2 regions of the Alteromonas sp. P256 genome follow, and region 1 is predicted to be linked to the other one. Evidence: predicted binding sites of a transcription regulator. Region 1 holds the regulator's gene; the other holds the start of a gene.
What was found. Region 1 encodes FliA, which starts transcription of late flagellar genes. Its sites were predicted from a motif close to CTAAAGNTNNNNNNNNNNNNGCCGATA; they were not measured.

Region 1 (16,400 bases):
GCGCAGCAGCTTCTCGATATGCTAGCGAAGCAGCACCCTAAACTCGTAGAGGGATTAGTGCCTGACATACTCCCTCTTAGTACGGTAGTTAAAATACTGCAAACGCTGCTGTTTGAAGGTGTGCCAATTCGTGACATGCGAACTATTGTTCAAACGTTGAGTGAGTATGGAACCCGCAGCCAAGACCCAGATGTGTTGGTATCGGCGGTGCGAATTGCCCTTAAGCGCCTAATAGTTCAAGAAATAACCCAAGGTTCAAAAGAGATACCTGTCATAACCTTGGCGCCAGAGTTGGAACAGATGTTGCACCAGTCACTTCAAGCAGGTGGCGAGGATGGCGCTGGTATTGAGCCAGGCTTGGCAGATAAGTTGCAAAAATCACTGCAACAAGCCAGTCAGCAGCAAGAACTTGAAGGAGAGCCCGCAGTGCTTCTTACTTCAGGAATGCTAAGACCGGTGTTATCGCGCTTCCTTAAGTATTCTGTTGTTGGGTTGCATGTGCTTTCTTACCAAGAAGTGCCCGATGACAAGCAAATAAAAATAGTCAGTTCGGTCGGTCAATAATCTGACGCTGGGTGAGTGGAGAGGTTGCAATGAAAATAAGACGATATTTTGGCAAAGATATGCGCGAGGCGTTAAGCCAAGTAAAGGCTGAGTTAGGTAGCGATGCGGTTATCATGTCAAATCGCAAAGTGGCTGATGGCATCGAACTTGTTGCAGCTTATGACAAAGAGCCAGATGCTAAGCTAAATATTAGCAAACCTTCCGGTGCTCCTTCTTCACAAACGTTTCCTAAGCAAAGTGCTACACCGAGTCTTAGCGAGATCATTGGGGATGATGGTCCAGACAGCCTAAAGGCGCTGCTTGAAAAACAACATGGCGCGGGACAGGGTGCTTCAGCAGATGTCATGCAACCGACGTCTGTAAATGCACAGCATGCCAATGATATCGCATCCCACCTTAATTTCTCCGACGCATTCATCGACGAGGTTGAAGAACAGCAACCTGTTGACAGACAGACTGGCCCCAGTGAGTATCAAAGACAAAGCGAAGCATTTCCTTCTCATCAAGCGTCAAGCATTAAAGAAGCGCCAGCGGCGCCCACTGATGAGCTAGCGCAGATAAAAGAAGAGCTGGCATCATTACGAGGGGTACTGCAGCACCAAGTGGCTGACTTAATGGAGGCAAAGCAGACTCGTCAAAAACCCGTTCATCAGTATTTGATAGCACGCTTAACCGATATGGGGCTTAGCAAAGCATTATCTAAGCAACTTATCAGTTACACGCCTTCACACTATAACGAAAGAGATGCTTGGGTTTATCTTCTTAACCTATTGGCTAATCGATTAAATGTAACAGGTAACGATATACTTACCGCACAGGGTGCTGTTGCACTAGTTGGACCAACGGGTACGGGTAAAACAACCACAGTGGCGAAATTAGCCGCTCGCTATGCACAAAAGTATGGCGCAGATTCAGTGGCAATGATCACTATTGATACTTATCGTATTGCGGCGTACGAGCAACTTGCAACCTATGGTAAAATCATTGGCTGTACGGTGAGAAAAGCGCAATCAAGTGAAGAACTTTCAGATTTACTGTTCCAACTTCGTCATAAACGACTAGTATTGATTGATACGGCTGGATTCAGCCAACGAGATAGTCGGTTAATTAAGCAAATAAAGCATTTTGACAACGGTCAGATGCCCGTAGTGAAAAAATATTTAGTCGCGCAGGCAAATACACAATACCCTGCATTACAGCGTATTATTAAGGCTTATGACGACATCGAACTAAGTGGTTGTATTTTCACAAAGTTAGATGAGTGCTATTCTTTAGGAGAGGTACTCAGTGCGGCAGTCGAGTATCAGTTACCGGTTAGCTATGTCACCGACGGTCAGAAAGTACCTGAAGACATTAAGATTGCAGAAGCGAAATCTTTAGTTTCCGCTGCTGCAAAGCTTTATAAAAAATATGGTTTGGATCATACTAGTAATAACAACGATATTAAAACAGCATAAGTAGTATGATTGACGACCAAGCGAGTAGCTTAAGAAAAATGAAGCAATCACGGTTAATCAAAGTTATCGCCGTCACCGGAGGCAAAGGTGGCGTAGGTAAAACAAATATTACGCTTAACACAGCAATTGCTATGGCTAAGCAAGGTAAACGTGTGATGGTTCTTGATGCCGACCTAGGGTTGGCAAACGTAGATGTCATGTTAGGCCTTCGCGTCGAAAAGAACTTATCTCATGTTTTGTCCGGCGAGTGCACGCTAGACGATGTACTGGTTACTGGCCCTCACGGTATCAAAATTGCGCCAGCGACATCGGGAACTCAGTCGATGGCAGAGCTATCAACAACGCAGCATGCGGGGCTGATACGTGCGTTTAGTGAACTTCGCACGCCTATTGATGTGTTGCTCGTCGATACTGCCGCGGGCATTTCCGACATGGTGCTCAGCTTTGCAAAAGCCTCTCAAGACATCATGGTTGTTGTGTGCGACGAACCCACTTCACTCACCGATGCCTACGCGCTTATAAAACTTCTTAATCGCGAGCATGGTGTGTTTCGCTTTAAAGTGGTAGCGAACATGGTGAGGGACGTGCGCGAAGGGCAAGAATTATTTAGTAAACTGAGTAAAGTAACAGGGCGCTTCTTAGATGTTGCGCTAGAATTAGTCGCAACAATACCGTTTGATGAAAATATTCGCCGTGCAGTTAGAAAACAAACTGCTATAGTCGATGCCTATCCAGGCTCACCTGCTGCTGTCGCGATAAGCCAGCTAGCAAATAGAGCGGCATCATGGCCAATACCTGCTCAGCCAGGTGGCCACTTAGAATTTTTCATTGAGCAATTAATTGCAGAAAAAGCAGTAGGGAATCAGCGTTGAATAGTAAGGCGGCAGCTTATCAACAACAAACTGATAAGTCGCAGTTGGTAGAGCGACATGCGCCTCTTGTGAAGCGCATAGCACATCATTTGATTGCGCGACTCCCTGCCAGTGTTCTCGTTGATGACCTTATTCAATCTGGCATGATTGGTTTGCTAGAGGCTGCTCGAAACTTTGACGGTTCTAAAGGCGCAAGTTTTGAAACCTTCGCGGGTATTCGCATTCGCGGTGCTATGTTAGACGAAATTCGCAAAGGTGATTGGACACCGCGTTCGGTGCATAGAAATGGACGTGCCATTACAGACGCCATCTCTCGTGTAGAGGGCGAAACAGGGAGAGATGCAAGAGATATTGATATTGCTGCTAAGCTAAACGTAAGCTTGCAGGACTATCATCAAATGCTCAACGAGGTAAACGCAGGTAAATTAGTTGGGATTGAAGATTTAGGTGTGTCGGAGGATGTGATTACTACCGAGCAAAGCAGAGGTAGTGATGCACCGCTAGAAGACCTTATGCAAGGGGCGTTTCAAAAGGCACTTGCGCAAGCAATCACCACGTTACCGGAGCGAGAAGCGATAGTGCTTTCTTTATACTATGATGAAGAACTGAACTTAAGAGAAATCGGTGAGGTTCTTGATGTAAGTGAATCGAGAGTGAGTCAAATTCACAGTCAGGCCATGTTAAAACTCAAATCTCGAATGAAGTCGTGGCGAGCTGACGAAGAATAGAAATTACAACAATTAACCCCTCACTGGAGGCTATTTTGGATAAGAGCATGAAGATTCTCGTGGTCGATGATTTTTCAACCATGAGACGTATCATTAAAAACCTATTAAAAGATTTGGGTTTCGCAAACATCCAGGAAGCGGACGACGGAAATACGGCGTTACCTATGCTACAGCAAGGTGATTTCGATTTTGTTGTAACCGACTGGAACATGCCAGGCATGCAGGGTATTGATTTGCTTAGAGCAATTCGCGCTGATGACAAGCTGAAGCATTTGCCGGTACTAATGGTAACCGCTGAAGCGAAGAAAGAACAAATTGTTGCCGCTGCGCAAGCAGGCGTAAATGGCTATGTAGTTAAGCCGTTTACTGCAGCTACATTGAAAGAAAAGCTAGATAAAATATTCGAACGTTTAGGTTGATCCAGACGCTCACCAGAGAAACGAGGTTTACTGGATGACAACGAATACAAACGTTCCACTTTCATTAGAAGAAGCTAAGCAACTCGTTGTTTATCTTGAGGCTGGTGATAATGCGTCGGCCAATGCGCTGTTTGAAGCGGCGTCAATGAAAGAGAATGTAGAGCTTTTCGCTGAAGTAGGAAAGCTAACGCGCCAACTTCATGACGCGCTCAACAATTTTCAAATAGACGATCGCATAAAGAATTTAGCGACAGACGATATTCCCGATGCGCAATCTCGCCTAACTTATGTTATCGAAGAAACCGAGAAAGCTGCCAACACTACCATGGATGCGGTAGAGGCGAGTATGCCTATTGCTGAACTGCTAGCTTCTCGCATTGACAGCGTGATGCCTGAGTGGAAAAAGCTCATGACTCGCCAGATTGAGGTGGGCGATTTCAAGGTTTTATGTAAAGACTTAGATGAATTGTTAGAAGATGGTGCTTCGCAGTCGGCTAAACTTACACAATTGCTAACTGAAGTATTAATGGCGCAGGGTTATCAAGACCTTACAGGTCAGGTTATCCGCCGGGTTATCGACTTAGTAAAAGAAGTTGAAGAGAGCTTAGTCAACATGCTTACCATGTTTGGCGAGCGGGATAGTTCAGAACAAACTAAACCATTAAGCGCTGAGGCCGATAAGGCTGAAGGTGTGAAAGCAGAGGGTCCGATTATCGATGCAGAAACGCGTGATGATGTTGTATCGGGCCAGGATGATGTTGATGATCTTCTGTCGAGCTTAGGTTTTTAGGGGAGCGGGCGCATGTCGTTTGATGTTGACGAGGAAATACTACAGGACTTTCTAGTTGAAGCTGGAGAGATACTTGAACAATTACAAGAACAGCTCGTTGATCTTGAGAACAATCCTGAAGATGCGAATTTGCTGAACGCAATTTTTCGCGGATATCATACAGTTAAAGGCGGAGCGGGATTTTTATCGCTCACCGAGTTAGTTGAAATTTGTCATGGTGCCGAGAACGTCTTCGATGTTATGAGAAATGGCCAGCGTACGCTGACGCCGGAATTAATGGATATTATTCTGCAGGCCACAGATGTTGTTGTAGATATGTTTGAGCGAGTAAAATCTCAAGAGCCATTAGAGCCTGCTGACGCCAAACTTGTAGATACTCTTCACAAGCTGAGCAAACCAGAGTCACCGGACGAAAATATTTTTGACACCGATGAAACTGCTTCAAGCACTCAGCCTGAATCTGGCCCTGAGTCCCTACCTGAATTAGATATTGTAGATGAGTCACCTTCGCCAGCAAGCTCTGGTGGGGATATTGATGAGATCAGTGAAGACGAATTCGAGGCTCTACTTGATGAACTTCACGGTTCCTCTGCCCCTGGCAAATCGTCTCCAGGCAAATCTTCCACAGACACCAAAAGCAAAGCGAAAGCACCTGCTGCGCCAAGCCCTGATATAACAAGCCCTGATGTATCCTCGGGCAATGCCGATGATATTACCGACGATGAGTTTGAAGCGCTTCTCGATGACCTTCATGGCAAAGGCAAGTTTAGCGCCGCAGAAGAAAGCGTTGCGCCCAGCAAGCCAGCTCCACAATCCGCTTCAGCCTCCGGTGATGAAGAGATTACTGACGATGAATTTGAAGCGCTTCTAGATCAACTACACGGTTCAGGGCAAGGCCCAACCGTTCAAAGCGCCTCAGATACCAAAGCACCAGAGCCCAATGTTGACAAAGCGGCAACTGATGCCATACAAAAAGCAAAGCAATCTGCACCCGCTGTGGCTAAGGCGGCACCTGCTGCTCCAGCGCCCAGTAAAGCAGCACCTGCTGCCCCTGTAACTAAAGATGCTGGCAAGAAAGACGAGAAGAAAGCGGCGGCTAGTTCGCCGCCTGCTGAAACCACTGTTCGTGTTGATACTAAACGCTTAGATCAAGTCATGAATATGGTGGGCGAACTGGTACTGGTTCGTAATAGATTGATAAGCCTCGGTATAAACACCAACGATGAGAGCATGTCTAAGGCAATAGCTAATTTAGATGTGGTTACTGGAGACCTACAGGGCGCGGTAATGAAAACTCGGATGCAGCCAATTAAGAAAGTCTTTGGCCGTTTCCCACGGGTTGTTCGTGATTTAGCGCGAAGCCTCAAAAAAGAGATCACCCTTGAGCTTGAAGGTGAAGAAACAGATTTAGATAAAAACTTGGTGGAAGCACTTGCTGATCCGCTGGTTCACTTGGTGAGAAACTCCGTCGACCACGGTGTGGAAATGCCAGATGACCGAGCAGCTTCTGGCAAACCAAGAATGGGAACGGTTAAGCTATCTGCATCGCAGGAAGGTGATCACATTTTACTTACCATCGAAGACGATGGTAAGGGCATGGACCCTGAAAAATTAAAAGAAATTGCTATCAGTCGCGGTGTGCTAGACGCTGACGCTGCAGCGCGAATGTCAGATGTTGAAGCTTTTAATCTTATTTTTGCACCGGGCTTCTCTACGAAAACGGAAATTAGCGATATTTCTGGTCGTGGCGTTGGCATGGACGTGGTGAAAACTAAGATAAATCAGCTTAATGGTACGGTAAATATCGACTCTCAGCTTGGTAAGGGCACTCGGTTAGAGATAAAAGTCCCACTTACCTTAGCTATTTTGCCGACACTGATGATTATAATTGGTAAGCAAACCTTCGCATTACCTCTAGGCTCTGTCAGTGAAATAATTAACATGGACATCAAAAAGACCAATACGGTTGATGGACAGTTAACAATGATAGTTCGCTCTAAAGCCATTCCGTTATTTTTCCTTGGCGACTGGCTAATCAGAGGGCCTAAGTCTATCGAGAGAGAGAAAGGGCATGTTGTCGTGGTGCAAGTTGGTACCCGACAAGTTGGTTTTGTTGTCGATGCATTAATAGGGCAAGAAGAAGTGGTAATCAAGCCATTGGATGCGCTGCTACAAGGTACTCCAGGAATGGCAGGCGCAACAATAACCTCAGATGGTGGTATTGCGTTGATCTTAGATATTCCAAGCCTTCTGAAGCGGTATGCTCGTAAGCCATAATAAGCTGGTTTACAAACAATAGGAAAAGTAATCCATGGTCTTTAAAGTCCTGGTCGTGGACGACTCAACGTTTTATCGTCGTCGAGTAAGAGAAATACTCGACGAAGATAGAGAGTTAGAGGTTGTAGGTGAAGCTAGAAACGGCAGAGATGCCCTTGATAAAATTAAAGAGTTATCTCCCGACGTAATTACGATGGACGTTGAAATGCCCGTTATGGACGGCATTTCGGCGGTTAAAGCCATCATGGAAAATAAGCCCATCCCTATTTTAATGTTTTCTTCGTTAACCCATCATGGGGCACAAGCTACGTTAGATGCATTAGAAGCAGGTGCACTCGATTTTCTACCGAAGAAATTTGAAGATATAGCGCAAGATAGAAAAGATGCGACGCGACTGTTGTGTACTAAAGTTCGTTTGATTGCGCGCAGGGGTATAGGGCTGAAACGCCCCACGTTTAGATCTGAGGAAACCCGAAGATTACCTCCTAATGCGCCGAAACAGGCCTTTTTCAAAACGTCAGGTTTGCTGTCGGGTCATAAAGACGCGGCGAAGCAGCCTACGGTTTCTTCGGTTAAAGCAACGGGTAAACGATATAAGTGTCTTGCCATTGGCGCTTCAACGGGGGGCCCGGTAGCGCTGCAAAAAGTGCTAATGCCTCTACCCTCAGACTTTCCGTACCCCATTATTTTAGTTCAGCACATGCCTGGCACTTTTACGACGGCGTTTGCGCAGCGGTTAGATGCAAACTGTAAAATAGGCGTGAAAGAAGCTGAACACGGAGACATTTTAATGCCTGGTCAGGCTTACTTGGCCCCTGGCGGTAGACAAATGCTCATTGAAACCGTGGGCGGGCAAAAAAAGATTGCTATTGTCGATGCTAGCAGTGCTGATAAGGTTAACTACAAGCCAAGTGTTGATCTCACTTTTAGTTCGTTAGAGCGGGCTTTCTCAGGCGACGTATTGGGGATAATTCTTACCGGTATGGGAGCCGACGGGCGCGAGGGCTGTAGAAAGTTAAAAGAGAAAGGCGCTACAATTTGGGCCCAGGATCAAGACTCCTGTGTGGTTTACGGCATGCCTCAAGCGGTTGCCGTGGCGAATATATCAACGCAAAATATCAATGTTGATGATATGAGCAACTGCATTCTTTCTGAAATGCGTTAGTGTATTAATCGTGTAGTGGACTTTATGTCGTGAAGGTATGGACAGTAGCAAATCAAAAGGGTGGGGTAGGTAAAACTACCACCACCGTGAGTTTAGGCGGTTTGCTCGCGCAGCAAGGTAAGCGCGTGTTACTCATTGATACCGACCCTCACTCATCGTTAAGTTACTATTTTGGTATCGATGCTGAAGCGCTAAGTCATTCGGTTTACGACATTTTTATTAAGTCTGCCAGTTTAACGGCCGATAACGTTCTAGATTGTCTGTGCCCGACCAAAATAGATAATCTCTATGTGCTACCGGCAACAATGGCGCTTGCTACCCTTGATAGAACCATGGGGAGTGAACAGGGCATGGGCTTAGTGCTTAAGAAAGCGCTAGCAAAAGTCGACAACGAATTTGATGTGGCCATTATCGACTGCCCGCCTGTGTTAGGTGTGTTGATGGTGAATGCACTGGCAGCGTGTGACAAGGTTATCGTGCCGACACAAACCGAATACCTGGCGTTAAAAGGTTTAGATAGAATGATTCGTACAATGGAAATAATGGGGCGCTCATTGGGCAAAAGTTTTGACACTTGCATTATTCCAACCATGTTTGATAAACGAACAAACGCGGCGCTTGAATCGCGTAAGCGCTTAATGAGCGATTATGGTGAGCGTGTTTGGGAAGGCGTTATCCCGGTTGATACGCATTTTAGAGATGCCAGCTTGGTCCAATTGCCCATTTCAGCGGCCTATCCGAAAACACGAGGCGTTGCGGCCTACGGCAAACTGCTTGAAGTGTTAGGGAAATAATGAGCGATGAGTAAGCAGTCTCCGTTTGCACGTGAAGACGTGATGGAAGCGTATTTAGATGGTTTGCTTAAAGAGCCTATAGAGGCTGACGACGCAACCGCACGGGCAGCTAAGCTGCTTGAGCAAGCTTCTCATCATATTACTGAGGAGCGGTTAGTTAACGATTCGATACCGCTGCCTCAAGATAACGACGTGATTGATGCCGTTACATTGAAAGCTGAGAAAAACGTTTCTGAGCATGGCACTCGTGAAAAGAGCAGCTTACGTGAATTAAGTAGTGCGAAATATAGCCGTTCATTAACAGAGCATGAAAACGTTGCTGACTCCAGTGTGAAAACGCCTGGGGTTATCACCGCAGATGAACTGGAAATTAGAGATTCTTCGTCTACTGAAAAAATGCACGAAGAAGAAACAATAGCTGTAAAAACGAAGGTTGCACTACAAGATAGCTTAGACTTTCGTTTTCAGGCGTTATTTTTTGAAGTGGCCGGGTTAACCCTTGCCGTTCCATTAACCACCCTTGGTGGAATACACCAAATAGATAAAATTGCACCACTTTTTGGAAAACCTGACTGGTTTATGGGTGTAATGTTGCACAGAGAGTCTAAACTCAGTGTAGTAGATTCTGCAAAGTGGGTGATGCCAGAAAAATATACCGAAGAACTCGCTGAATCTCTTAACTATCGATATATGATCATGTTGGGAGAAAGCGATTGGGGATTGGCTAGCGATAAGCTAGTTAACACCGTTAATTTAACAAAAGATGATGTCAAATGGCGCGGATCCACTGGTAAACGTCCTTGGTTAGCGGGGATGGTTAAAGAAAAGATGTGTGCATTAATTGACGTTGAAGAATTAATATCTATGCTTAACAAAGGCTTAGGCAGCAACGACCAGACGCCATAGTACGGGAGCCAGGTTCATGAGCGACGAAAAAATGAAAAATAACGGCACTGACAGCAACGATGAAGTCCTTCAGTGGGTAACATATCGCCTAGGTGATGAAACATACGGTATTAATGTAATGCAGGTGCAAGAAGTATTGCGTTATACCGAAATAGCGCCGGTGCCCGGTGCACCTGACTATGTGTTAGGAATAATAAACCTACGTGGTAACGTTGTTACGGTTATCGATACGCGAGCACGCTTTGGTTTACCGCCTACCGAAGTAACCGACAATACGCGTATTGTTATTATAGAGTCTGATGAACAGGTCGTTGGCATACTCGTCGATAGCGTTGCCGAAGTGGTGTATCTGAAGTCGTCTGAAATTGACAGTGCGCCAAACGTAGGTACTGAAGAAAGTGCTAAGTTTATCCAAGGCGTCAGTAATCGCGATGGCGAGCTTCTTATCTTAGTGGATTTGAACAAGTTGCTAAGCGATGAAGAGTGGGACGAGCTAAGCAGTATTTAGTGAGTAGGCTTTAGTAAATACTTTATAGTGAAAGTAGAGTTGATGGCACGAGTGCCGTCAGCTTCCCTTTGTATCTCGGTCTCATTTAGGTGTGTCGCATATGGACTTGCAGCTTGCTGCTCTGTCACTGATTGAATGTATACTCGCGGTAATCAGTCTTTTACTCATTATCGCTGTTATAGTGCTTTATACAAAACTTCGCAAAACAACTGAATTGTTAGAAAATCTTACCGTCAGGGTCTCAACGGAGCTGTCGAGTATGGCCGTTCAGGTTAATGATACAAACAACCAGCAATCTGAAATTCAGACTAGAAGCGTTGTGATTAGTCAGCATTTACAGCGTATTGATGAAAAGCAGCAAGACGTGGACAATCAACTTCGAGAGCTCAAATTTCAAGATCCATCGTTGAAGCTGTATCAGCGGGCTGCTGATTTAGTCAAACAAGGCGCGACGATTGAGGAGATCATTGAAACCTGCGATATTCCCCGTGCCGAAGCCGAGATGCTTGTTATGGTGCACAAGTCCGGCAGCTAATCTTTATTGCTGCTATCTAAATGAGTTTTAGTCACTCTTGTCGTTTGTGTTGAAGGTCCGTGACGCGGCAATGTCGCTTACATATTTTCTATTCTTGCTTACTGTTACCTAGCGCTCATACGCTTCCCTTCCAATTTTCCTCTCAACTTTCCTCCCAACATTTCGTTTAGACGTCTAGACGTAAAGATGTTGACATATTCACAGTATTCGCCACAATACAGTTACCGTATTTTTCGACTGGAGTTATTTATGCCAATCCGTATCCCTGTGCAACTACCTGCTCAGAATGTCTTATTAGGTGAAAACATATTCACTATGGATATGGATAGAGCGGCGAGTCAGGAAATTCGTCCTCTTGAAGTGGGTATTCTTAATTTGATGCCCAATAAGATAGAGACAGAAGTGCAGTTGCTGAGGTTGCTATCTAATACGCCATTGCAAATCAATGTGGACTTTATTCGCATCGATAACCAAGCACCAAAAAATACGCCACAGTCTCATATGGATGCCTTTTATCACGAGTTTTCCAGCGTGGCGAGTAAAAAGTATGACGGATTGATTGTCACGGGTGCCCCCCTTGCTTTACTCGATTACGAAGAGGTGAAGTATTGGGAAAATATGAAAACTATTTTACAGTGGGCCCAGCGCCACGTTAACTCAACCCTCTATTTATGCTGGGCTGCTCACGCGGCAATGTATCATTTCTACGGCGTGACGCGGGAGCTTCGAAACGAAAAGTTTTCAGGCGTTTACCAGCACAATGTCAACGATCCAAACAACGAATTACTGCGTGGATTTGACTCTCCCTTTGCAGCACCACACTCTCGTTACGGTCACATAGACACATCACTTTATAATAGTGTTGAAGGTCTTAATGTAGTGGCTGAGTCAGAGGAAGTGGGCGCTTACATTGTAGCTTCTGAAGACAAACGGATGGTGTTTGTTACCGGACACCCCGAGTACGAACCAGACACGCTAAAAGATGAATATCTGCGTGACGTGCAGGCTGGTCAACATCCAGCGGTGCCGAACAATTATTTCACTGACAATGACCCAACTAAACCGCCTTTAGTTCAATGGCGCTCCCATGGAAGTCTATTGTTTACAAATTGGCTTAACTATTACGTTTATCAAACAACGCCGTACGATTTGAGCCAGTTAGCTGAAAAACCACAGCCAAAGAGGTAACGCGTGAGTAACGATTTAGATTCGAAAGCACGAGCTAGTTTAGCCAGTGCCGCAAAAGAAAGAATTTTAATTCTAGATGGCGCCATGGGCACGATGATCCAACGCCATAAACTGGAAGAAGATGACTATCGCGGCGACCAATTTGCCGATTGGCATTGCGATGTTCAAGGGAACAACGATCTTCTTGTATTAACTCAGCCCGACCTCATCTACCAGATTCACTGCGATTATCTAAACGCTGGTGCTGATATTATTGAGACGAACACGTTTAATGCTACCACCATCGCCATGGCCGATTACGACATGGAGGCTATATCTCGTGATATTAACGTGGCAGCCGCGAAGCTTGCTAAGAAAGCTGCGCAACAATACAGTCTAAAAACACCGGACAAGCCTCGTTACGTTGCCGGCGTACTTGGGCCTACCAACCGCACTGCATCAATATCCCCAGATGTAAATGACCCGGGCAAACGAAACATAACCTTTGACGAATTAGTTAAAGCGTACAGCGAGTCTACCGAAGCACTCATTGAAGGTGGTGCTGACCTCATTATGCTTGAAACCATCTTTGATACGCTCAATGCCAAAGCGGCGGCCTTTGCTGTTGAGCAAACCTTTGAAAAAGTAGGTAAAACTTTGCCAGTCATGGTGTCGGGTACCATTACCGACGCATCGGGACGCACACTTTCAGGTCAAACCGCCGAAGCGTTTTACTACTCCATGCGTCATATCAGTCCGTTTTCTTTCGGACTGAACTGTGCATTAGGCCCTGATCTTTTGCGTCAGTATGTTGATGAAGTTGCCACTATTTCAGAGTGTTTAATTTCAGCACACCCCAATGCTGGGCTGCCCAATGAGTTTGGTGAATACGACATGGAGGGTCCTGAAATGGCCGAACATATCAAAGAGTGGGCGGAATCTGGTTTAGTCAATATTGTGGGGGGCTGCTGTGGAAGTACGCCTGAGCACATAAGTGATATAGCCAATGCCGTTGTGGGCATTAAGCCTCGCCAAGTTCCAGCATTTGAACCTAAAATGCGTCTGTCAGGCCTAGAGCCTTTTGTACACTAGGAGGGCAATGTGAGCGCAGATTTTTCTACATTTATTAATATTGGTGAACGAACCAACGTAACTGGATCAGCACGTTTCAAACGACTCATTTTGGAAGGTGATTACGAAGCGGCACTCGACGTTGCTCGTCAGCAAGTTGAAAACGGTGCTCAAATCATCGACATCAACATGGATGAGGCGATGCTTGATTCCGAGCAGGCGATGGTGACGTTTTTAAACCTTATTGCGTCAGAGCCCGACATTAGCCGAGTGCCTATTATGATTGACTCCTCGAAATGGGACGTCATTGAGGCTGGGCTTAAATGCGTACAGGGAAAAGCCATTGTTAACTCCATAAGTCTTAAAGAGGGCGAAGCGCTCTTTATTGCTCAAGCGAAAAAAATTAAACGTTATGGCGCCGCTACAGTTGTTATGGCGTTTGATGAAAAAGGCCAAGCCGACACGCAACAGCGCAAAGTTGAAATCTGTCAGCGAAGCTACAAAGTACTCACTGAACAAGTGGGTTTCCCACCCGAAGATATTATTTTTGACCCAAACATCTTTGCTGTAGCAACCGGTATCGAAGAGCACGACAATTACGCTGTAGATTTTATCGAGGCAACACGAGTTATCCGCAAAACATGCCCTTATGCACATATCTCGGGTGGTCTTTCGAATATTTCATTTTCGTTTCGTGGCAATAACCCTGTTCGCGAAGCTATGCATTCGGTTTTCCTTTTCCACGCTATTCGGGCGGGAATGGACATGGCCATCGTTAATGCCGGTCAGCTTGAGGTGTACGATGAAATTCCAAAGGCACTTCGCGAAGCGGTAGAAGACGTCATTTTAAACAGGCGCAGCGATGGCACCGAGCGATTACTCGATATTGCGCCACAATTTCAAGGTGATGGAAAGGCTGCAGCAAAAGAAGATCTTAGCTGGCGAGAACAAAACGTTAGTAAACGCTTAGAGCATGCTTTGATAAAAGGGATTACCGATTACATTATTGATGATACCGAAGAAGCGCGTTTAGAAGCTGAACGCCCGCTACACGTTATTGAAGGCCCACTGATGGATGGGATGAATGTCGTCGGGGATTTATTCGGCGAGGGTAAGATGTTTTTACCCCAGGTGGTTAAATCTGCCCGAGTAATGAAAAAAGCAGTGGCTCATCTACAGCCGTACATTGAAGCTGAGAAGTCTGACGATAATAAAAGTAACGGTAAAATATTACTGGCCACCGTAAAAGGTGATGTTCACGATATCGGCAAAAACATTGTTGGCGTTGTTTTGCAGTGTAATAACTTTGAAGTTATTGATATGGGTGTCATGGTGCCCGCGGCAAATATTCTTCAAAAAGCAAAAGAAGAAAATGTGGACATGATTGGCCTTTCGGGTCTCATTACGCCGTCGCTAGATGAAATGGTGTACGTGGCTAAAGAGATGGAGCGCCAAGGTTTTGATATGCCACTGCTTATTGGTGGTGCAACAACGTCGAAAGCCCATACTGCCGTTAAAATAGAGCAAAACTATCATTCAGCTGTGGCCTATGTACCTAATGCGAGTCGTGCAGTAGGCGTGTGCCAAAAATTGCTGAACAAAGGTTCGCGGGATATATACGTAAAAGAATTAGCGAAAGAATACGATACGGTGAGAGAGCAGCATGCTCGTAAAAAGCCCCGCAGTAAGCCTGTTACACTTGAGGCTGCGCGAGCTAATGGCTGCAAAGTCAACTTTGCTGAGCCACCTGTTAAACCAGCGCAGCTTGGTGTTACGCCTATTACGGCAGACTTGGCTACATTACGAGATTATATTGATTGGACGCCTTTCTTTTTGACGTGGTCATTAGCAGGAAAATATCCGCGAATTCTTAATGATGATGTGGTGGGTGAAGAAGCAACGTCATTGTTTGCCGATGCTAATGCTATGTTAGATAAGATTATTGCCGATAGCTCACTACAAGCAAAAGGCGTGATAGGGTTGTTTCCGGCAAATAGGGTGGGCGACGATATCGAAATTTATTCTGATGAGAGCCGCACCTCGATAAAAGGAGTTGCACATCATCTGCGTCAGCAAACCCAAAAAGATAAATTTGCCAACTATTGCCTTGCCGATTTTGTGGCTGAAAAACAAAGCGGAATTGAAGATTACATCGGCGCGTTTGCAGTCACTGGCGGCATAGGTGAGGACACTCTTGCCGATACATATATTAAGGCCGGTGATGATTACAATGGCATTATGGTAAAAGCCGTTGCCGATCGCTTAGCCGAAGCCTTCGCTGAATATCTTCATCAGCAAGTGCGCTTGAAGTTTTGGGCCTATGCGCCTAATGAAACCTTAAGCAATGAAGAGCTCATTAGGGAGAAGTACCAAGGTATTCGACCTGCACCAGGTTATGCGGCGTGTCCAGAACATACCGAAAAGCAGCTTATTTGGGATTTGTTATCTGCAAAAGAACACACCGGCATGACGCTTACTGAAAGTTATGCAATGTGGCCTGGCGCGTCTGTATCGGGGTGGTACTTCGCTCACCCAGAGGCAAAATATTTTGCGGTGGCTAAAATTCAACCTGACCAAGTTGAAGATTACGCCAAGCGGAAAAACTGGACACTGGAAGAAGCCGAGAAATGGCTGGGGCCTAATCTGAGTGATTAGGTCAACCTGTCCCTTGGCGAAATTATCTGTAAGATGGAAGTTACAACAGTAATGGAAAAACCCTTTAGCCAAGCCTGTGAAAATAACAAACGCCCAATTTTAGATATTCTAAAAAGGGCGTTCGCTGACACTCAACAGGTGCTTGAAATTGGCAGCGGTACGGGGCAGCACGCATCCTATTTTGCTGCTCATTTGCCGCATCTAGTATGGCATACGAGCGACCAATACGAGTACCATGACGGAATAAACGCCTGGGTAAGTGAGTCTTCACTATCCAACCTTATTCAGCCAGTTGAGTTCAAGGTGGGTGTAGACCCTTTTCCTGCTTTGCCCTTTGATGGCATATTTTCCGCCAATACTGCCCATATTATGCAAAAGCATGAGGCGAAACTGCTCATGGAATTAGTATCGCAAAAATTACCTAAAGGCGGTACATTTTGCCAGTACGGTCCGTTCACCCAATCAGGGATTTTCTCATCTCAAAGTAATGCT
Region 2 (16,400 bases), 350 kb from region 1:
AGCAAGGTGCTGAACAAGCGGAATACCGCCTTGGTCATATTCTTATTGGTTTCCCTGCCGACCCAACCGACGAAGACATCCAAGCCTCTCGTGAAAGAGCGGAAAAGGTTATCTCGTTACTCGAGTCTGGCTCAGATTTCACTAAAATTGCTATCGCGTCATCGTCGGGTAATGAAGCCCTTGAAGGTGGTGACATGGGTTGGTTAAACATCAACGCAATGCCGACGCTGTTTGCTGAAGCCGTGCAAAACAAAGAAGTGGATTCATTGGTAGGTCCTATTCGAAGCGGCGCCGGTTTCCACATACTAAAAGTCGTTGATACCCGCGGTATTGAAAAAGTGACGGTGCAAGAAGTGAATTCTCGTCATATTTTGGTTAAGCCTTCTATTATTCTCAGTGAAGATAAAGCGAAGGACATGCTTGCTGGTTTTAAAGAAGACTTAATAGCAGGCGAGGCTGAATTTGAAGAGCTGGCTAAAGAATATTCAGAAGACCCTGGTTCAGCCCTTCGCGGCGGAGATCTCGGTTGGTCTAACCCAGATAACTACGTACCTGCATTTAAAGACGCGCTGGCAAACCTTGAGCCAGGTGAGTTTAGTGAGCCTGTGCGCTCAGTTCACGGTTGGCATTTAATTCAGCTTATTGAGCGTCGCGTTGACGATGCCACCGATAAGCGCAAAGAAGAAAAAGCCTATCAGCTGATCTTTAATAGGAAGTTTGCCGAAGAAACAGAAAACTGGCTTCGTGAAATGCGTGACGCAGCGTATATCGAAGTTATCGAGTCTTAAACTATAAGTTATTCATGAGCAGACCAATTAAAATAGCAGTAACGCCGGGCGAACCGGCGGGCATCGGGCCAGATTTAATCGTTAAACTGGCCCAAGAAGAATGGCAGGCTCAGCTTGTTGTATTTGCCGATAGCGATATGCTTACGGCACGTGCCAGGGACCTTGGCATTGAATTAACGCTAATCGATTACGACCCCGACAACGCTGATATTCAAGCGCCGGGGTCATTGTTTATAAAGCATATCGATAAGTCGGCAGATGTTGTGGCCGGTACACTCGATAGTGAGAACGGCCTGTACGTAGTGGAAACACTGCGCCAAGCCTGCCAGGCCAACATTGATGGTGATTTTGATGCTGTGGTGACCGGCCCAGTTCACAAAGGCATTATCAACAAAGCGGGTGTTTCTTTTAGTGGTCACACTGAGTTTTTTGCCTATCAGTCAAATACGATTGATGTGGTGATGTTACTTTCTACAGAAGGGCTCAACGTTGCACTGGCCACCACACATATTCCTTTAGAGTATGTTGCAAAAGCCATCACGAGTGCTCGCCTTCACAAAGTGATTCATATTATTCATACCGATTTAAAGCTTAAATTTGGTATTAAAGAACCACGTATTTACGTGTGTGGACTGAATCCTCATGCGGGAGAAGACGGTCATATTGGTACTGAAGAGATCCGTACCATAACGCCTGCGCTCAACGAACTTCGCGAAGAAGGGCTTGATATCATTGGGCCACTTCCCGCAGATACCATTTTTCAACCTAAATACCTGCAAGATGCCGATGTTGTGTTGGCGATGTACCATGACCAGGGCTTACCTGTGTTAAAGTACAAGGGGTTCGGCGCGGCGGTAAACATCACTCTGGGTTTACCCTTCATTCGTACATCGGTAGACCACGGTACAGCGCTTGATTTAGCCGGTACTGGTAATGCCGACGCCGGTAGTTTCAGAAAAGCATTGGAAAAAGCCATCGAGCTTGCGCAGCATCAACAATGAGTAAAACACACTTAGGCCACACGGCACGAAAACGATTTGGGCAAAACTTTCTTCACGACGATTATGTAATTGGAAAGATTGTTGCGGCTATCGCTCCCAAAAATGAACAAAACCTGGTTGAAATAGGACCGGGTTTAGGCGCGCTTACCGACCCGGTATGCGAAGAAGTAGACAGACTCACTGTTATTGAACTTGATAGAGATTTGGCTAAGCGCTTGCGTCAACACCCATTTAACGGTGAAAAACTCAACGTTATTGAGCAAGATGCAATGACAATGGATTTCTGCGCATTATCAAGAGAAATGCCCGATAGCGACCGCAAACTTCGAGTATTTGGCAATCTTCCATACAACATCTCAACGCCACTTATGTTTCACCTTTTTGATCACGCGCCCTGCATTGAAGATATGCACTTTATGCTGCAAAAAGAAGTGGTAAACAGATTGGCCGCTGGCCCTGGTTCAAAAAGCTATGGCCGCCTTTCGGTAATGGCGCAATATTACTGTCACGTTATTCCTGTATTAAATGTACCACCAGGTGCTTTTAACCCGCCGCCTAAAGTAGATTCAGCGGTCGTTAAACTTGTACCTCACAGTGTACCGCCTGTTAAGATAGAATCGCTAAGCACCCTTGAAAGAGTCTGTGCTCAAGCATTTAACCAGCGCAGAAAAACAATTCGTAATTCTCTGAAAGACTGTTTAAGTGAAGAAGAAATCACTGCGCTGGGTCTTGACCCGAAGTGTCGCGCTGAAACGCTCTCACTGACTGATTTTGCTACTATTGCAAATGCCGTCTCTAGCAAAGAATATCATCAAGAGTCTTAGTTTTTCTATGCATGAATTAGATATCCAAGTGCGAGTGAAAACTCGCCACTTACCTGAACATCTCCCTTCCGATTCAGCGCAGTTCGCATTTGCCTATCACATTACGATTGAAAACAAGAGTGATGAAACCGTTCAATTAATTAATCGCTACTGGCGTATTACTGATGCGAATGAAAAAACGTCTGAGGTTGAGGGTGCAGGCGTTGTGGGAAAACAGCCTATACTTAAACCTAATGAAAGTTTTGAATATACTAGTGGAGCGGTAATCGATACCCCTGTAGGCAACATGCAAGGGTATTATGAAATGGAGCGTGAAAATGGTGAGCGCTTCAGACTCCCTATCGATGTATTTAGACTTGCGGTTCCCCATATACTGCATTAAGGATGAATAATGGCTAAAGGCAACACTTATGTCATTGGCGATATTCAGGGCTGCTACGATGGGTTACGACGCATTTTAGACAAAGCCAAGTTTGACCCTGACAAAGACACGCTTTACGCCGTGGGCGACTTAGTGGCTCGCGGAGAAGACTCCCTCAGCACACTGCGATTTTTAAAGTCTCTTGGAAACAGTTTTTCTAGCGTACTTGGCAATCACGACCTTCACTTTTTAGCTACGCTTAATGATATTCACAAAGCCAAAAAGTCTGACAATTTAGACCCTCTGCTAAACGCCAGCGATGTCAAAGAGCTAGAGACATGGCTTCGTCAGTTTCCGTTAGCGGCCAAGTTAGACAAACATACGCTCATTGTCCATGCTGGACTCTATCCAAGCTGGTCAATGAAAAAAGCGCTGTCGCTAAGCAACGAGGTGTCCGACGCCTTAAAGGGGCCTGATTACGTCAACCTCTTAAAAACCATGTATGGCAACACGCCAGTGAAATGGTCGAAAGAACTTAGCCAAGAAGAGCAGCGCCGCTTTACCGTCAATGCGTGTACACGAATGCGCTTTGTCACTGAATCTGGGGAGCTCAATTTTGACAATAAATCCCATCCTGATAGCGCGACAGATGACATCAAGCCATGGTTTAAAGTGCAAAACCCGAAGCTAAAAGCCAAACAAAAGGTTATATTTGGTCATTGGGCAGCCCTTTCTGGTGAGACACAGTCGCCTCAATTCGTTGGTCTTGATACTGGCTATGTATGGGGACAAACCTTAACCTTACTGAACCATACTTCTGGTGAGCTCATCACGCTCACGGCTTGAGGGTTAAAGCCACTTTCCATATACTTTTTGCTCCTACTTCCCTCTCCTCATCTCGCACTTGTGTACTATTAATACCAGAATAAGCCGCGCTAAAATAAGCGGCTTTTGCGACGCGACTGGTCTGAACGAAAAATAAATGTCATAAATTTAAGAATAGGGGTAAACATTAAGTAGTTGTAGTCGATACATTATTTTAATGTTCTACAATAAAAATGTTCACTAAACATACTCAACGCTAGGCCACACCTTAAACAATGAGGTATATTTTGAACGGTTTGCGAGGTAATATTGTGGAAAACAAAAACAAAAACACCCATCAGGAGTTCCGATGAAAATAACCGTAGCCACTCGCGTCATTGGTGGATTTGTAGCGATAAGTGCGCTGCTCATTGTTGTGAGTATCGTATCCCTCGTTAACCTCAACTCCATTGGTTCAGCAACTGAAGAAGTTAACGACGTCGCTCTGCCGAGTGTTGCGGGAAGTAATGCGCTTAAAGCGAGCTTCCTGAATATGGGACGACTTACCTTCGAAAGTTATATAGAAGAAGAGTTATCTGATCTGTCTGAAAAGCGTAATTCTTTTAATGCCGCACAAGATACCTTTGACTCTGAGTACAACCAGCTAGCACAAGCTGTCAGCAAAGATGCTGAACTACAGGGTTCTCTTAATTCAGTTCGCGACGCCTATGAAGCCTACACCAAGAACGTAGATGCTATGTATGCCAATCATAAGCAGTATCTTGATTTGCGCAACACCATCGCTGACCGTTTAGGTGACGCAGAAGATAATGCTGATGACGCATCAACCTACCTTCTCGATTTTTCTGATTTAGACTCGGTTCAGCGTATTCCTGAGCTGCGCCGTGCATCTGAAATTGGTAGCGAACTTGAGACCTCTCTTCTGTCTTTGCTCACTGTATCTTATGAGTACATTAAAACGCAGACACTACAACGCTCTCAAACACTGGGTAATGAAGTTGATTTAGTGGTCGACAAGGTGGTTACTCAGTTAAGTGAAATGAACGCAGTTGCCGATGGCCGCGACGATTCTGGAACCCTTGATGATATAAACGATTTAGTCAACGACGCCATTAACGCCATCAAGGCGAATGATGGTGTGATGCAGCTTCATGTAGACAGACTTGAGCGTCGTAATGACGCTGAGCAAGCGCTGAACGCCTCTGACGCTAATATAAATCAAGGTACGTTGGAGCTAGGCCGTTTATTGACCTTAGCTGACAAGAAAGCCAGCGATATAGAATCACAAGTAAACTCCGCCATCACTACGGGTAACACGTTCGTTATTGTTGTTGTGCTTGCGTCAATCGCCGTCGCTGCATTTATCGGTTACATCACGGTTCGCGCTATTACGCTTCCGCTAAGCCGAGTAAACGAGCTACTTACCGTGGCGTCCTCAGGTGACCTTACTCATCGTCTTGATGATTCTGCTCAGGATGAATTTGGTTTACTAGCAAGAAACTGCAACACGCTTATCGGCAATTTAAAAGAACTTATCACTGGTATTAACGTTCGGGCAGAGCAGTTAGCCGCTGCATCGGAACAAACCTCGGCTGTGACGGCGCAAACGACTCACTCCATTCAAGATCAGAAGTCTCAAATTGGTCAGGTCGCTACTGCCACCACAGAAATGCATTCTACGTCTCAATTAGTTGTGCAGAGCGCTGAAGATACACTTAGCCAAATTCGTCATGCTGACAAAGAAGCAGAAAACGTCCGCTCAATCTCCCTTGAAAACAAAAACACCATTGAGATATTGGCGAAAGACGTGCAAGACGCTGCCGACGTTATTAACAAACTACATCAAGATAGCGCGAGCATTGGCGGTATCCTCGATGTTATTCGTGGTGTTGCAGACCAAACTAACCTGCTTGCACTAAACGCTGCTATTGAGGCCGCTCGTGCTGGTGAGCAGGGCAGAGGTTTTGCAGTGGTTGCCGACGAAGTAAGAACCTTGGCAAGCCGTACGCAGCAATCTACGCAGGAAATTAATGCCATGATTGAAGTACTTCAGGCAGGTGCTGAGCGCGCAGTATCTGTGATGAATCAAGGTAAAGAGCAAACTGCGGCCTGCGTATCGCAAACTGAGAAAGCAACACAAGCCCTTGATATTATCTCTGACGCAGTTCATAAAGCCCATGATGTCAGCTCTCAAATTGAGCAGTCTGCCCGCGAGCAAAATACGGTTTCACAAGAAATCAGTCAGAAACTTGAAACGATTGTAGGTATTGCTGAAGAGACTACCGCAGGTGCTCAGCAAACGTCTGATTCAAGCCATGAGGTTGCAAGGCTAGCTGATGAACTTCAGCAGTCTATTCGCCAATTTAAGGTGTAGATTACCTTCTATCGATGCGAAAAAGCCCCGTATTAACCTTGTTAATACGGGCTTTTTTTATAACACGCTTTTTCGACATTCAACTGCCTGCATCCCGCATCTTTATCGCCATCTTTCCAATCGCCAACAAAATCTACATGCCCATCTCCATCTGCGAAGCTATGTGACCAAATATCGATGCAACCGCGTATGAATTGCAAATATTACTAACGTGTAGCATCACCGTGAAACTTCTAGCGCTTACCTTATTGTGTGGATTACTCATGCCTAGCTTCTCCGCCCGTGCCGATAAAACCTATTATAAAGACAGCGAAACCATCGCCTACAAAACGATTGACTCCCTTGCAGAGGAAATTGAAGTGAGAGAGTACCCTGCTTCTCTTGCGGTAATGTCGAAAGGTAACAGCGACAATGGCGCATTTAGGCTTTTATTTAATTACATCTCTGGTGAAAACAAAGCACGCAGTGAAATTGCGATGACATCACCGGTAGAAGTGGGTAACGAACAGGTAGAAAGTGCAAAAATCGCCATGACGTCGCCTGTTGAGGTTACCTCAAAAAACACCATGATGTTTTTTCTGCCAAGTCAATACAACGTGGATAACGCGCCCGTCCCCTTACATCCTGAGGTATCATTAGTTGAAGTTCCGGCAAGGAAAGTGGCAGTAATTCGCTATTCCGGATTTAACAATGACGATAAGCGACAGGCGTATGCCGAAACACTATTGCGAACACTTAAAGAACAGGGTTATGACATTGCCGGCAACCCAAGTTACCTAGGCTACGACTCCCCTTTTACCCTACCGTGGAATAAACGTCACGAGGTCATTATTCCGGTAAAATAAAGCAGTGTAAGTAGTTAGTACTCACACTACACTATAATGCTACTCAAACAGCGCTTTATGAAGCTTTCTGACGACGTCACTGCTATTCGTTTCGTTAACCAGGAAAGACAGGTTGTGAGGGTTCGCGCCAAAACAGATCATGCGTAGATTAAAATCAGATACCGCTGCCAGAATCTTGCTCGACACGCCCACCGCGGTTTGCATGTTATTACCTACCACTGTGACCAAGTCGTAACCCTTCTCAACGGTAACGTCACAAATTGTTTCTAATTCAGCAATGGTCTCTTTATTAAGACGCTGAGCAACAGAGTTAGCCGGGTTATCTAACGTAAATGACACGGAAATTTCAGATGTTGTCACCAAATCAACACTTAACTTATGCTTGGCAATAATAGCGAACACCTGCTGCAGGAAGCCCTGAGCGTACATCATTTTAGGTGTTTTCACTGTCACCATGACTTGCTCTTTACGACGTGTAATCGCTCGGTAAGGCGGCTCAAACTCGCAGTCGCGCACAATCCAAGTACCGCCTTTCTCAGGCTCTTTGCTTGAACCTACAAACACCTTAATGTCTTTGCGCAGCGCCGGTTCCATTGTGGCAGGGTGAAGTACCTTAGCACCAAACGTAGCCATTTCAGCTGCTTCTTCAAAGCTTAACTCAGGCAGTGGCCGTGCGGTATCGGTTATGCGGGGATCTGTGGTGTATACACCAATAACGTCGGTCCATATTTCACACGCCTCGGCATTCATAGCTTCTGCAAGAAGCGCAGCGGTAAAGTCAGAACCCCCTCGCCCCAGCGTAGTGGTGTTGCCATTTTCGTCTGCACCGACAAAACCCTGTGTTACCACAATGGCGTTTTCAATTTCAGGTGCAAGCAGCTGCTCAGCCAAAGTGGCAATTTGCTCAATGTGTGGCGCCGCTTCTCCAAACTCGCTGTCCGTGCGCAGTACTTTTCTCACGTCAAAATTAATCGTCTTCACACCTTGCTCAGCAAGTACCGATGAAAACATAAGAGAAGACATTCGCTCGCCCATTGAAAGCAACTGGTCTTTTAAGTCATTGCGGTGCAAAATTTCTTCGTGAAACGCTAACGCGCGGACTTCCTCTAGAAGATCATTAAGCTTAGTTTCTACCGACGGTTTGTCTTGTAACTTGTCGAGTATGGCAAGCTCGATGTCAGTGATAGCTTGGCATGTTTCATCTATCTGCTGCTGCGTCATAGGGGTATGAGCCAAGCTAACCAAGTGGTTAGTTACGCCCGCTGATGCGCTTACCACAACGATACGCGTATTCTTATTACCGGCAACAATTCGAGCACAGTTTTGCATTACAGTATAATTGGCAACACTGGTTCCGCCGAACTTAGCTATCGATAAGGCATTTGTCACTTTATTTAACTCCAGATTAGCACCAGTTTTTTACTGGCGTACTGCGCATTGATATAGCGCAGCTTAACGATGAATTGTTATTTGGTCTCCAACCTTCACGTTGTGATTGGCAAACCACCCTTGGTTCATTTCCAGTGCGTACAGTACCTTTTTCGATGAGCCTACAGATTCTAGGCTATGGGGCATCAAAGGTTTTATATCAGTAATGACACCGTTTCTGTCGATAAATGCTACGTCTAAGGGTATAAAAGTGTTCTTCATCCACATACCCGCGTACTTCACGGTATCAAAGGTGAAAAACATTCCACAATCTTCACATAATTCTTTTCTAAACATAAGCCCCTGAGCACGCTGCTCAAAGGTTTTTGCGTACTGAACGTCGTATTTTTTATCACCCATGGTAATTGAGATACGATCAAAACTGACTTCGTTCATTCTAGCAACGGGGTCCACCTGCGCCTGCACGCAGCCAGCCGATAAGCAAGTAACCATTAATACAAAGAGAAGCTTGTCCATTAGACGTTCCTATAAGCGTAAAAAGTCGCCAAATTCGACTTATTATTGGATAAGTAGTTTATACATTAATCTGGGTAACATCCAATGGTGCAGTTACCTCAAAAACTTCTCAGTAACGGTGCGCTCGTTGCAACGCCAAAAGATAAAAATGCTTCATTTAACGCAATTGACACTTCGCATAGCAACTCAGGCTCCCCCACATATGACGCGGCAGAAGCAACCACATCTATGTAGGAGTCGTTTTGTTCGCGCATAATAGCTAGCACCTTTTGAATATACTCTTGCTGAGTCTCTTCATCCATGACGAGATGGGCTTCCTGGTAAGTACGGATTAACGCAGCAATCGCATCTTGCTCCTGTGCCCTCAGTTCGGGAGAAACGGTTCCTTCATTGCCATAGCTGTTTTCGTCAGGAACCTCTTCAGGATACGTAAACGAAGCAAACGCTAGGGGAAAATCTGTTTGCAGCGCTTTCATTTGGGCTATTTGCGACTGCCAAAATTGAACCACTGCCTCATCACTTGCTGTCGAAAGATATATTGGCAATAACTCATCGTACAACAAGACCCGAAATTCATTGCTAATGTGGTTTTGGCTTTTGCCCGTCAGCATGCCGGCTAGATTAATGTCGATGGCTCGCTGGTATGCGTCAGGGTCGTGCTGCTTCATCGCTACCATAAAATCTAGCGTTAAAAGACCAGACTCTATTTCTGCTGGTGTTATAGAAGAATCAGGTCCTAAGCCGCTTATTGGGTATAACCTTGAGTCAACAACGTCGTTAACAATGTTGGCCTTAAGTAGCTCTTGGGACGTCGGTACCCAAAATGTGTCGTTAGGAGTACGCATTACTTTTTTAATAAACCATACAGGAAGGTTTTCGCCCTCGTAGGCTTTTTTCATATCAGCGCCGAGCTCGGTATTATCGTGGGCCGATGCAGTCCCAACACCCGGAGCATGAAACTTGAGCTTACCATTTTCGCCGAGCGTTCTTTTTGCCCCGGCAACAAAAAGTAAGGTGCAGGCGGATGCACATTCAGTTTTCACGTAAGTCTCTGCACCACTGCGCTTAATGGTATCCATCATGCGTATTGCAGCAAGAATTCGACCGCCTTGGCTATGAAGGTGAATGCGATTTATGTTTGGATACAGTGCCAATTGCTCTTTGAGCAGTTCGTTTGAGCCAATTTCGATGTGACCCATTAGTTCCAAATCATGGCCATCATTGAGAACTCTGAATTCAGTCTTTTCATAGGGGCCATCACCCACCAGCATTTCAATACTGGCCTTCATCAGTGGAAACCCCGTGTTATACATGGTGACTGAAAAGGTAAGTAAGCTAATACCCAGCATAATAATCGCAACATTTGCCCATCCTGAACGGCCCGTTCGCAAAGGGTGCTTTAAGGCGGTTCTGAATAGACCAACGGACTGCCATGTAACGACAGTAATAATAAACGTATAAAGTACAAGAGAAAGCCCTCCTAACTGCCACTTAGCCGTTGCTTGCTCCATTGCTACTGCTATAAGCGCGTTAAAAGCATAGATGAGTAGCGACGTCGCAATACCAACAACCCAATAGCTCATTGGCAGCGATACTTGGCCCCGCCAATATCTAATAAACCAGTTTGGATGAAGTGCTTCCACTAGTGGTGTGAAGCCGTTTTGTGATTGGCTAAGTTGCCCTGCATTGTCTTGCTGCACGCCTGGGCTATCGTGTCGTGAGGCAATTTCTTTTAGTATCTGTTTCACACGCTCTGGGTGGGCTTCTTTATCGATATTTGATAAGGCATCGTTGAGCTCGTAAAGCGAATATTGTGCATAGTTAGGATGATCCAAGTTCAATTCCATTTGTTATTTTATTTTGATGACGTGTTTTGATGCAGTGCTTTAATGGCGCGTTTTGATTACGTGCATACCCTGCGCTAACAGGACAGTAAACCGCCTTTATTATACTGAATAAGCATACCCCCTAACAGTTAACAAACAGCATTGGCTTAATGCTCTTTACACTACACAATGTACACCCTAATCTAACTCATTTTCTATAATATGCTGATACTCACGAATTCGCTGCACGTACCTTAAAGGCTCTATACCGCGGGCATAGTCATAGCGTAAATCTTTGTAATATCGCTTATCGCTAAGTAAGGGCAATACTTGCTTCATATCGGCCCATTTATGGGGGTTCAAATTAAGTTTGCGCGCCAAAGTTTGCGCATCGTGTAAATGGGCACGGCCTACGTTATACGCAGCTAGCGCAAGCCAGGTGCGATCAGGTTCTTCCACTTCATCGACAAATCGGTGGGTTCTGATTTTAGCAAGGTAGCGGGCACCACCAAATATACTTTGCTTAGGATCTAGCCTGTTATTAACCCCTACTTCTTTAGCTGTTTGTTGTGTCAGCATCATTATACCGCGCACACCTGTGGGGCTTGTTGCATCCGCTAACCAATGGGACTCTTGATACGCTTGTGCCGCTAGTAAGTGAAAGGGTAAGTCATACATTGTTGCAGCGTCGCTGAAATACTGCGTGTATTCAGGAAACCGCTTTTCAACTCGGCGAATGAACGTGCGCGTGTCCACATAGTCGAACACCTCAAAGAAACCGTAATATTGGTCTAACATGCTCTCTAAACGACCGCTTTTCTCGTATTCGAGATACCAGTTATCGAGTTCAGCAGTAACAGTAGAATCATTTTCCTGACTGCCATTCGGTGACTTTTCACATGCGGCAAGAGAAAAAACGATTACAGTGAGGAACAACATTTCTATAAAAACTGCATTGCGACTACCTTATCTATCCTGTCTTAAGCCCCAAAAGCAACGTTACCAGTTTGAGCAAGGCGCTAATTAAGAAATACAACCGTATAGCACATATCTCTATTTTGCAATTTAGCGGCAATATACGCGTTCACTACACACTACCTTTCAACAACGCGTCCTAGTTAACATTAGCCGTTGAAGCTTCTGACAAATCTTTTTCAGGGCGAATATGCATAAAGCTGGCAAAACGAGGCTTTCCCGAATTGGTATACCCATAAAATTTATACGTAACCCACTCACCAATCTCTGGCGGGTGCCGCCTCTCGTTGTTTGAAAATCCGCTACCAAGTTTAAATTGAACGCCATCGGCCCGTTCTACTAACAGCGAGCCCATCGTGGTTTTAAATTTACCCTTTCCCTTAATATGGGCAATGACCTTTGCCTCGCTATCTTGATGGCGCTTAAGCTTGAGTAAATGGGCGCTGCGACCATCAACATATCGAGCCTGACGATGGTGAAGCATAAGCCCCTCCCCGCCAGCATCTACCACACTGTTTAACTTTGCTTGTAGAGCTTCATGGGTGTGCAGCACAAATTGAGGAATTGCGAGAAGCGCTGGGCTAGTTACTGTGTCAGTCAGTCGCTTTATCTCTTGTGCTCTTTGTTCAAAAGACTGCATGAGCAGCGGCATATCAAACACCATAAATTTTATTTTTTCCCAGCGCTCGTCAGGAATGTCAGTAAGCACAATAGACGCTGTATCTTCAAACTTACCTCGCGCAAACCACAGCTCGCCATCTAGCGTAGTGTTTGGCCAAGCCCGCGTAAACCACTTTGGGGCATGAATAATATTGCCCTTTCGGGTGAGAAGCTCTGTTCCCGTCCATCTTGCCCGAATGCCATCAAGCTTTTCACTTATCAAATAATCGCTAAGTGCCACAGTATGATGAGACGCGGTGTATAAATTCGCAGTCTGTGTGGGGACGTGCTGATGAATATCACCGGGCGTCTTGGCGATTACGCTAGTGCATGCCGCAATTAACATCCATGGCAACAACCATACTAATACCGACGCCAATCTGCCAAGCATAAATAGCCCTGCTTTAACTCGCTTACTCGTGCTCATGATGTATCTCTGTGAATCTACTTAGTTAAATTAAACGTAAGGTTATTAGTAATTAAATAAACTGTGCTTCAGATGGGTTCTGCGTGCTGTTCTATAGCGTTACGGAATTCAGCAAATAGAATAAAGGCAAAAGTAAAGGAGTACAGATCAGGGCATGCAGCTCTCTGAGAGCTGTCTTTTAAAGATGAGCTATTTAAACGAAAACGGATGTAAATAGATGAAAGCAATTAAAATACGAAAAGCACTACTCGGTAGCCTAGCGACACTCACGGTAGCAGCCTATGCGCCATTTTCATTGGCTCACGACTTTTGGCTTGAGCCAACGCAGTTTCATTTTGAGGAAGCATCGCCAATAGCAGTGCAGTTTAAGGTGGGTCATAAAGAAGACATTGATAGCTGGAATTTAACGTGGGATAAAATAGTGGCTCTTCGCAACTACACCTCAACAGGGGTTGAGGATATGGCAGCAGGCATTATTCCCAAGTCTAGCTTACTACCGGGGGTGGCTAAAACCTCTACGCTGCAAGCTGGTAGTTATATTATCGGCTTTGAAAGCTATCACAGTGTGAGCGTGCTAAAAGCAGACAAATTTAACGACTACGCTAAAAAAGAAGGGCTTAAAGAAGTCGTTGAATATAGAAAAGACAAAGGCCTTGAAGGTTACGATGGAGAAGAACTGTACTCCCGAAAAGCAAAAGCAATTGTACAAGTGGGAGAAACACTTACCGACAACGTTACCAAGCCAATTGGTCATACACTAGAAATTGTCCCCCTTAGCCACCCTTTCACATTAGGCGAAGATAACACCCTCACCGTTCAAGTGCTTTTCAAAGGCAAGCCTTTACGAGATGCCTTAATTGATTCTGTGCCTCTTAAAAATGCATCTCACGAAACGCAGTCATTCCTTACCGATGAGAAAGGGCAAGCAACATTTACTTTCAAAGAATCTGGGGCAGTGAAACTAAATTGCGTTTGGGGAGTTCCGCTTGAAAATAATATTAAAGCCGACTTTGAAACGTATTTTTCAAGCCTTACGTTTACAGTAAACCGTGAAAATTAATGCAACGACAGTGCGCTGACGCTTCAATCCGCCATCTCGATTTGAGTGGCGGAGACCAAATAACAACCTCCCCTACTTAGGATGAGGCAGACAGCTTTTGTTTGTATTCACTGGATAGCCATTGTGACGCTTCATCAAAATCGGTGAAAAACAAATAATCCATATGTTTCAACTCGGGGATTCTTTGAAACATCATTCCGCGGATAACAGGGCCCTTGAATACATACGCCTTGGCTATTAGTCCCATTTCAGGTAGGCGATTTACAATGTGTTTTACCATATCGAACGCTTCAGGCGTTGCCCCTTCAACCTCGCTTATATCTGCAAGCAAAGCGAAAGGTTTCATGTTTAAACCCATGACTAACTTAAAAAGGTGCTCGCGATACTCTTCTGCACTACGCCCATTGAAAATTCCATAAAGCTTGCTGGTTATAACCCCATTTTCATAACTTATTGATAGGGCGCTTAGTTTTTTATGCATCGCTAACCTTTGTCGTTTATCATCATTGCAATCATAGTCGATAGAAAGTATGAAATAAATCAACGCCCTAATGTTTAACTTAAACTAGAAAATTTTTAACGAATCACCTAAACAAAGGCTGCTTTTTCAACAAGACACACTTTCAGCCGAGGCGGCGAGCGATTAGTGTAGACAGTTTTTACTGTCCACGGGCTTTGTTATATAACTACTCATTCCTGAGGATAGCGCTTTGTCGATTTCATCTGACACTACCGATGCCGTGAATGCCACAACAGGAGTATTTACACCTTTATTACGCAATTCTAATGTCGTTTCAGCCCCGTCATTTTTTAAACGTTTAAACGTTTAAATGTTTTTCAAGGCTTGCGTATAGGCTAAATGCGCAACATGTGAATTAGCCGTAAGTCACGAACAGAAGCGTTTCAGATACTAAAAAAATTATCTGACCGGATATATACCTAAGAGCGTGCAAAAAAAAGCCCCAACTAATGTCGGGGCTTCTAAGGGTTAAACTTGGTTTCAATAAACGTTGCTTTACGCCAAAATCAGACGTTTACATTAAACGTTTTGAATCGCTACGTCTGGCGTGAATTTAGGCGCAACGGCCATATCTTCAGCAGGTGGAGCGAAGTCTGTAAGGTTAATCCCCTCAACCGCCGCTTTGTACTCGTCCATAGTTGGGAAGCGACCTAACACAGCAGACAGCACAACTAATGGCGTCGAACCAAGCAGCGATTCACCTTTTTTCTCTTCAGAGTCGGCAACAACACGTCCTTGGAACAGACGAGTAGACGTAGCGATAACCGTATCACCAGGCTCTGCCTTTTCTTGGTTACCCATACAAAGGTTACACCCTGGACGCTCTAGGTACATGATGTTGTCATACTTAGTACGCGCAGACTCTTTTGGCTTAGCATCATCAAACTCAAAACCAGCGTACTTGGTAAGAATATCCCAATCGCCTTCCGCTTTTAGTTCATCAACAATATTGTATGTTGGTGGTGCAACAACAAGCGGCACGTTAAACGAGACACTGCCATTTTGCTTTTCCAAATTGCGAAGCATTTGAGCAATAATCTGCATGTCGCCTTTGTGAACCATACAAGAACCAACGAATGCTAGGTCGACTGCTTTTCCGTCATAGTATGAAACTGGACGAATAACATCGTGCGTGTAACGCTTAGACACGTCGTCGTTGTTTACATCAGGGTCAGCAATCATTGGCTCATCGATTTGGTCTAAATCAACCACCACTTCTGCGTAATACTTAGCGTTGTCATCGGGTGCAAGCGCTGGCTCTTCACCAGACTTGATTTCAGCAATACGCTTATCAGCAAGGTCGATAAGACCCTGAAGCATATTCGCATCGTTGTCCATGCCCTTATCGATCATGATCTTGATACGTGTTTTAGCAAGCTCTAGAGACGCAATCATCGTCTCATCATTTGAGATACAGATTGACGCTTTCGCTTTCATCTCAGCCGTCCAGTCAGTAAACGTGAACGCTTGGTCAGCAAGCAAAGTACCAATTTGCACTTCAATAACACGACCTTGGAATACGTTCTCACCGCCAAATTGCTTAAGCATTTGCGCTTGAGTCGCGTGAACCACATCGCGGAAGTCCATGTGGCTCTTCATTTCACCTTTAAAGGTCACTTTTACCGACTCTGGAATTGGCATTGCCGCTTCACCAGTAGCAAGTGCTACCGCTACTGTACCGGAGTCAGCACCGAACGCGACACCTTTCGACATACGCGTATGTGAGTCACCACCAATGATGATAGCGCGATCATCAACAGTAATATCGTTCAATACTTTGTGAATTACGTCAGTCATTGCATGGTAAACCCCTTTAGGGTCACGTGCCGTGATTACGCCAAAGTTATTCATGAAAGACATAAGCTTAGGAATATTCGCTTGCGCTTTCTTATCCCATACCGATGCTGTGTGACAGCCCGATTGGTATGCACCGTCTACAAGCGGAGAAATCGTTGAAGCTGCCATTGATTCAAGCTCTTGGCATGTCATCGGACCGGTTGTATCTTGTG

Region 2: V7R39_RS02585 (HAMP domain-containing methyl-accepting chemotaxis protein) is a predicted target of FliA. The motif match lies at 3,980-4,006, and genes of this name have one in related genera.

Annotation. Positions count from the first base shown of each region.
Region 1 covers NZ_JAZETM010000001.1:229,746-246,145, reverse strand. The annotation lists gene flhA (flagellar biosynthesis protein FlhA) at 1-564, shown strand, start outside; gene flhF (flagellar biosynthesis protein FlhF) at 594-2,021, shown strand; gene V7R39_RS01055 (MinD/ParA family protein) at 2,027-2,893, shown strand; gene V7R39_RS01050 (RNA polymerase sigma factor FliA) at 2,890-3,621, shown strand; gene cheY (chemotaxis response regulator CheY) at 3,657-4,040, shown strand; gene V7R39_RS01040 (protein phosphatase CheZ) at 4,075-4,830, shown strand; gene V7R39_RS01035 (chemotaxis protein CheA) at 4,843-7,107, shown strand; gene V7R39_RS01030 (protein-glutamate methylesterase/protein-glutamine glutaminase) at 7,142-8,272, shown strand; gene V7R39_RS01025 (ParA family protein) at 8,302-9,066, shown strand; gene V7R39_RS01020 (chemotaxis protein CheW) at 9,073-9,972, shown strand; gene V7R39_RS01015 (chemotaxis protein CheW) at 9,989-10,480, shown strand; gene V7R39_RS01010 (DUF2802 domain-containing protein) at 10,581-11,015, shown strand; gene metA (homoserine O-acetyltransferase MetA) at 11,265-12,203, shown strand; gene V7R39_RS01000 (homocysteine S-methyltransferase family protein) at 12,207-13,274, shown strand; gene metH (methionine synthase) at 13,284-15,908, shown strand; gene V7R39_RS00990 (DUF938 domain-containing protein) at 15,960-16,400, shown strand, end outside.
Region 2 covers NZ_JAZETM010000001.1:581,802-598,201, forward strand. The annotation lists gene surA (peptidylprolyl isomerase SurA) at 1-788, shown strand, start outside; gene pdxA (4-hydroxythreonine-4-phosphate dehydrogenase PdxA) at 803-1,789, shown strand; gene rsmA (16S rRNA (adenine(1518)-N(6)/adenine(1519)-N(6))-dimethyltransferase RsmA) at 1,786-2,613, shown strand; gene apaG (Co2+/Mg2+ efflux protein ApaG) at 2,621-2,995, shown strand; gene V7R39_RS02580 (symmetrical bis(5'-nucleosyl)-tetraphosphatase) at 3,005-3,820, shown strand; gene V7R39_RS02585 (HAMP domain-containing methyl-accepting chemotaxis protein) at 4,149-6,173, shown strand; gene V7R39_RS02590 (SOUL family heme-binding protein) at 6,437-7,018, shown strand; gene lysC (lysine-sensitive aspartokinase 3) at 7,058-8,407, opposite strand; gene V7R39_RS02600 (DUF192 domain-containing protein) at 8,471-8,923, opposite strand; gene V7R39_RS02605 (hypothetical protein) at 9,022-10,758, opposite strand; gene V7R39_RS02610 (transglycosylase SLT domain-containing protein) at 10,948-11,688, opposite strand; gene V7R39_RS02615 (DNA ligase) at 11,864-12,811, opposite strand; gene V7R39_RS02620 (DUF4198 domain-containing protein) at 13,029-13,871, shown strand; gene V7R39_RS02625 (hypothetical protein) at 13,948-14,352, opposite strand; partial or broken gene V7R39_RS17770 (hypothetical protein) at 14,515-14,667, opposite strand; gene V7R39_RS02630 (bifunctional aconitate hydratase 2/2-methylisocitrate dehydratase) at 14,911-16,400, opposite strand, start outside.